Regions from separate parts of the Gordonia prachuapensis genome, predicted to be linked through region 1. Evidence: riboswitches for the same ligand, from Rfam matches in the RefSeq annotation. Region 1 holds a riboswitch; the other holds the start of a gene.
What was found. Region 1 has a riboswitch for thiamine pyrophosphate ahead of thiO (glycine oxidase ThiO). Riboswitches for the same ligand answer to the same signal wherever they lie in the genome.

Region 2: another riboswitch for thiamine pyrophosphate. It lies ahead of thiC (phosphomethylpyrimidine synthase ThiC); the one in region 1 lies ahead of thiO (glycine oxidase ThiO).

The regions. Positions count from the first base shown of each region.
Region 1 covers NZ_JAZDUE010000012.1:25,349-28,580, reverse strand. Annotated here, with positions in the region: gene V1Y59_RS14955 (hypothetical protein) at 1-492, opposite strand, end outside; gene thiE (thiamine phosphate synthase) at 693-1,370, opposite strand; TPP riboswitch at 1,727-1,841, shown strand; gene thiO (glycine oxidase ThiO) at 1,835-2,929, shown strand; gene thiS (sulfur carrier protein ThiS) at 2,929-3,126, shown strand; gene V1Y59_RS14935 (thiazole synthase) at 3,128-3,232, shown strand, end outside.
Region 2 covers NZ_JAZDUE010000002.1:272,017-275,248, reverse strand. Annotated here, with positions in the region: gene thiD (bifunctional hydroxymethylpyrimidine kinase/phosphomethylpyrimidine kinase) at 1-131, opposite strand, end outside; gene thiC (phosphomethylpyrimidine synthase ThiC) at 128-1,819, opposite strand; TPP riboswitch at 1,812-1,926, opposite strand; gene V1Y59_RS03630 (GNAT family N-acetyltransferase) at 2,116-2,463, shown strand; gene V1Y59_RS03625 (siderophore-interacting protein) at 2,759-3,232, shown strand, end outside.

The DNA of each region.
Region 1 (3,232 bases):
GCCGGCGATCAGGGCGTTCACGTTCGCGTCGTCGGCGGTCGGCCCGGTTCCGTAGGCCCAGCACTGGCGGTCATCGTGCTCGCACAGCAGGAACGTCATGACCATGTCGTCGACGACGTACTGATGCAGGCCGACGATCTGCACCGGCGCGCCGAGGTCATACAGCATCGAGGTCAGCGCCCCGATCGGGCCGGCCGCGGTGGCCTGCAGGGAGATGATCCGGTCGGCGAGGGCGATGGTGGCCCGGCAGGTGACCGAGTCCTGATGGTCGCGGGTCGAGGTCCACGTGCCGAGCCGGATGGCTCCGCGCGGCGCGAACTCCTCGAGGAAGTCCTGCCAGTTCAGGCCGGTCGCCTGCTCACGTAGACCGCGGGGCAGTGGGCGGCCGAATCGGTCGTGGAACGGGTCGCATCGCGACGGCTCGTATGTGCCGGGACTGGGATGACCATGACTGGGATGACCATGACTGGGATAACGCTGAATGGTGTGCATCGGATCTGAATTCTCATCGGAGATGGAGACCGACGGGCAGGCAACGCAGGCGACCCCGCAGCGGGGGGTCGGTCGAATCAGACCCCGCTGCGGCGGGTTACGAGCGCGCTCTGCTTGCACATCATGATGGCGCCAACCATAGACCTCGCCCGTTCCGGGTAGCAACCGACTTATCGGCCGAACGGGCGACGCGTGGGAGCTCAGAAGCGGCCGCGGAGTTCCGCCGCCGCTGTTGTGGCGTCCTCGGCCGCGGTGATGGCGCGGACCACCACGGCTCGTCGCGCACCGGCGGAGGTGACCGCGTCGAGGCGATCGGCGTCGATGCCTCCGATGGCGAACCAGGGTTTGTCGGTCCCGGTCGCCGCAGCCGCCGCGACCAGGTCGAGGCCGGGTGCCGACCGGCCCGGCTTCGTCGGGGTCGGCCAGCACGGTCCCACGCAGAAGTAGTCGACATCGTCGTCGTCGACAGCGTGCCGCATCTGGTCGGTGTCGTGCGTCGAGATGCCGATGGCGATCCCGTCTCCGGCCACCCGCCGGGCCATGTCGGCGGGCAGATCGCCCTGGCCGACGTGCAGGACATCTGCCCCGGCCAGCGAGGCGATGTCGGCACGATCGTTGACGGCGAGCAGCGCGCCACGGCGGTCGACCACCTCACGTATCCGCCCCAGGATCTCGAGTTCCTCTCGCGCCTCGAGCGCACCGAACGCCGCTTCCCCCGGTGAGCCCTTGTCGCGCAGCTGGACGATGTCGACCCCACCGGCCACCGCGGCGGACACGAAGTCGACCAGGTCGCCGCGCTCACGGCGGGCGTCGGTGCACAGGTACAGACGGGAGTCGGTGAGGCGCGCGATCCTCGTGGTTCGGATGTCGGTCACGATGGTCACGCTAGTGCGTCACCCCACTGCTGCCTGAGGAGCCCGCGACGAAGGAGCGTGCGTCACCACCGTTGCCTGAGGAGCCCGCGACGAAGGAGCGTGCGTCACCACCGCTGCCTGAGGAGCCCGCGACGAAGGAGCGTGCGTCACCACCGCTGCCTGAGGAGCCCGCGACGAAGGAGCGTGCGTCACCACCGCTGCCTGAGGAGCCCGCAACGAAGGAGCGTGCGTCACGAAGGCCTCCCTCGTCCGGCCGTGCGGCACGGACATGACGAAAATCTGCGTCCTCAGGCCGCTCCGAGGGGAATAGCCCCTCGGACGGCCCTCACGATGCAGATTCTGGTCACCGCTACTCTGGAGGAGTACGACACGGGAGTCCGGGGTACGCCGGGCTGAGAGTGCGGAACGACCCTCCGCTGACCGTTTGACCTGATCCGGGTAATGCCGGCGAAGGAAGGATGATCTGCGTGGCGCATGCCGACACACACCATCGAACAACCCGTGAACTCGCCGTCGTCGGCGGCGGCGTCATCGGCCTGACCTGCGCATTGGCCGCGATCGATGCCGGTTGGCGGGTCCGCGTCCACGACGCCGGGACCGATCGTCGGGCGGCCTGGGTGGCGGCGGGGATGTTGGGCTCGTTGGGAGAGGGGCACCCCGGCGAGGACGCTTTGCTGGAGTTGTCGGTGGAGTCGGTCCGCCGTTGGCCGGCCTTGCTGGCGCGGCTGGACGACCCGCAGATCCTCGCGGCCACCGACTCACTCTTCGTCGCCGCCGCGTCCGCCGACGCCGAGCACCTCAGGACCCTCGCCGACTTCGTCTGGGCGCGACAGCCTCGGGCGCACGACGATCTGCGGCCCGTCGGCCCGAGTGAGATCCGACAGCTCGAGTCGGGACTGAGCTCGCGACTGCACAGCGGCTTTCTCGCCACCGGCGAAGGCGCCGTCGACAATCGTCGGCTGCTCGGTCGCCTGCGGACGGCGATCACCGACAGCGGAGGGGACATCGTCGACGACGAGGTCACCGATCTGTCGGCCCTCGACGCCGACGAGATCGTCGTCGCCGCGGGACTGGGCAGCCGGGCGCTCGCCGCAGATCTCGGGTTGTACGCCGCCAAGGGCGAAGTGTTGCGGCTACGCCGCACCCGCTGGTCGGTGCCGTCGCCGACGCATGTGGTGCGGGCTCGCATGCACGGCCGGTCGGTGTACCTGGTGCCACGCCACGATGGTGTCGTCGTTGGCGCGACCCAGTACGAACCCTTCGACGAGACCGCGGTCGCCCCGGATGTCGGGGGCGTGACGGACCTGCTGTCCGATGCTGTGGAGCTGATGCCGGGCCTTCGGACTTACGAACTGATCGAGGCCGGCGCCGGACTGCGGCCCTGTTCCCCCGACGGTCTGCCCGTCGTCCGCCGAGTCGACGAGCGGGTCGTCGTCGCCACCGGCCACGGACGCAACGGAATCCTGTTGGCGCCGTACACCGCTGACGTGGTGACGACGCTATTGGGCAACGACCGTGCCGAGAGCGTCGCCGGCGCCGCGAATGATGGAGGAGTTCGATGATGACGATCACCGTCAACGGGGAGGCCCGGGAGATGAGTACCGACGCCTCCGTGGGGGATCTGGTGGAGGCGATGGGGTTGCCGCAGCGTGGGATCGCGATCGCCGTCGACGGCGAGGTGGTGCCCCGAGGCCGGTGGGACCGATCGCTGCACGACGGCGCCGGGATCGAGATCGTCACCGCGGTCCAGGGAGGATGACATGACGACGGACAGCACGACCGAGAACATGACGATGACCGAACGCGACACCCCACTGCGGATCGCCGAGCGCGAGTTCACCTCCCGGCTGATCATGGGCACCGGA
Region 2 (3,232 bases), on a different contig from region 1:
CCGAGCAGCGCGAAGGTGCGCATGTCGGCCTGGATGCCGGCACCCCCGCCGGAATCGGAACCGGCGATGGTGAGCACCCGCCGCGGTGTGGCACCCGGTTCGGCGGTGGGTAGGCGGAGATCGTCGGTCATCGTGTGGGCGAACCTCCTGCAGTGGCAGTGGCAGTGGCCTCCAACGGCAGGTAGACGCGGTTGCCGTGCTCGGCGAACTCCGCCGACTTCGCGGCCATCTCCTCGGCGATCTTGCGGTCGATGTCCTCGGCGGTCACCAGGCCGTTCTCCTCGGCGTAGGTCCGAACATCCTGCGAGATACGCATCGAACAGAACTTCGGCCCGCACATCGAGCAGAAGTGGGCGGTCTTCGCCGGTTCGGCGGGCATCGTCTCGTCGTGGTACTCCCGCGCGGTGTCCGGGTCGAGAGCCAGATTGAACTGATCGGTCCACCGGAACTCGAAGCGCGCCTTGGACAATGCGTCGTCGCGTTCCTGTGCACCCGGATGGCCCTTGGCGAGATCCGCCGAGTGCGCGGCGATCTTGTAGGTGATCACCCCGACCTTCACGTCGTCGCGGTTCGGCAGACCGAGGTGCTCCTTCGGTGTGACGTAACAGAGCATCGCGGTGCCGGCCTGCGCGATCATCGCCGCGCCGATCGCCGACGTGATGTGGTCATAGGCCGGCGCGATGTCGGTGGCCAGGGGGCCGAGAGTGTAGAACGGGGCCTCCTCGCACAGCTCTTCCTCCAGGCGCACGTTCTCCGCGATCTTGTGCATCGGAACGTGACCGGGGCCCTCGATCATCACCTGCACACCATGCGATTTGGCGATCCTCGTCAGCTCTCCGAGCGTGCGGAGCTCAGCGAACTGCGCCTCGTCATTGGCGTCGGCGATCGATCCCGGGCGGAGGCCGTCACCGAGCGAGAAGGTGATGTCGTAGCGCGCGAAGATCTCGCACAACTCCTCGTAATGGGTGTAGAGGAACGACTCCTGATGGTGCGCCAGACACCACGCCGCCATGATCGAACCACCGCGCGAGACGATGCCGGTGACGCGTCGGGCGGCCAGCGGCACATAGCGCAGCAGCACACCGGCGTGCACGGTCATGTAGTCGACACCCTGTTCGGCCTGCTCGATCACGGTGTCGCGGTAGATCTCCCACGTCAGCTTGGTGGGATCGCCTTTGACCTTCTCCAGCGCCTGATAAATCGGCACCGTGCCGACCGGGACCGGTGAGTTCCGCATGATCCACTCCCGGGTCATGTGGATGTCCTTGCCGGTGGACAGATCCATGATGGTGTCGGCGCCCCAGCGAGTGGCCCACACCATCTTCTCCACCTCTTCGGCGATCGAGCTGGTGACAGCCGAGTTGCCGATGTTCGCGTTCACCTTCACCGCGAACCGCTTGCCGATGATCATCGGCTCCGATTCGGGGTGACGGTGATTGGCCGGAATCACCGCCCGGCCCGTCGCGACCTCCTCGCGGACGAGGTCGACGTCCACACCTTCGCGAGCGGCGATGAACCGCATCTCGTCGGTAACGATCCCGGCGCGCGCCCACGCCAACTGCGTCGATGCACCGTCGATCGGTTCGGGCCGGTGCCACGCATCCCGTGTCGGTGGCAGGCCCGCCTCGACGTCGATGGTCGCGGTCGCGTCGGTGTACGGACCGGACGTGTCGTAGACGTCGAGATGCTCGCCGTTGGTCAGATGGATGCGTCGCGCCGGGATACGGAGATGGTCGATCTCGCGGTAGTGCTTGCTGCTTCCCTCGATCGGTCCTTGGGTGACCGTCGAGACGGCAGCTTCGGATACACGTGTTCCCATGATTGCGACTCCCTACGCCGGCATTACCCGGACAGGTTCGGGCGGTCGGCGACCGCCTGTCGCCATCTCAGCCCCCGGTGATCGTGGGAGCCCCCGCGCTGTTCATTTGTCGACCACGGAGGGTGCCGTGGTGCACCCCAACCCTACGACGTCGCTGCGTCGGGGGCCGGGCAGGGGCGACGGCGCGCCGACCTACGCCTGCGTAAGGTAGGCTGTGACACGAATCACAAACGACCGTCACCGCTGCCGGAAGGGGAGCTTCGGCAACGGTGATCTGTAGTGCTCAGGAGGGGATCATGCAGCGGAAACATCGACATCGACCACCGCAGTCCGCGCAGGCCATCCTGCAGCAGATCTCGCAGGTCGTCCACAATCCAGACCGGGATCGATTCGAGCTGTGGGTCGCCGGGGACCTGGTCGGCGTCCTGGGCTACAGCAGAGAGACGGTTGGCGGGACGTCGACCATCACGATCCTGCACACGGTCCTCTACGACGAGTACACCGGGCACGGTCTCGGCACCCGGCTGATGGTCGGTGCGATCGGATACGTGCGCGATCAGGGCGCCCGACTGCGGCCGGTGTGCTCGTTCACCAAGTCCTATCTCGATGCGCACCCCGGGATTGTGGCGCTGGCGCCTGCGTGAGGTTGTGCGGGGGGTTTCGATACGCGCCGGGCTCGCAGGCTCGCGCGGCGCTACTCAACCGGCGGGGGATGGCCCGGCTCGCAGGGGTTTCGATACGCGCCGGCTCGCAAGCTCGCGCGGCGCTACTCAACCGGCGGGGAAAGGGCGCTACTCAACCGGCGGGAAATCCGGGCTCGCCTTCTCTCGCTGGCCGAGTAGTCGGCGAGCGACAGCGAGACGACGTATCGAGGCCTCCGCAGGCTAAGTTAGGCTACCCTGACAGAGCTTGTTGCAGTCGAGGGAAGGCCGTTGTCGCATGGCGGAACAGACGAAGACCAAGTCGCGCGGGTGGCAGGGGGCGGTCCTCAAACTCCTCGGTGCCGACGATTACGAGATCACCGTGACCAGCAACGAGCCGGTAACCGACCACTACATCCGCCTCGGCTTCACCGGCGGCGGTCTGCTCACCGAGCGTCCGGTGCACCCCACGATGTGGATCCGCATCTGGTTCGAGAACAAGCACGGCAAGCTGCATCAGCGGGCCTACACGCTGGTCGACCCGGACCCGGCCACCGACTCCTTCTTCCTCGAGTTCGCCATCCACGACGGCGCGGCCGCCCGGTGGGCGCAGGCCGCGCGGCCCGGCGACACCATCTCGTCGACGTTCATGGGTTCCAAGTTCGCGATCCCCGACCCGGCGCCGAAGGGCTGGCTGCTCGCCGGCGACATCGCGGCCCTGCCCGCGATCAACTCGTTGCTCGACGGGATCTCGGGTTCGGCCAATCCGTCG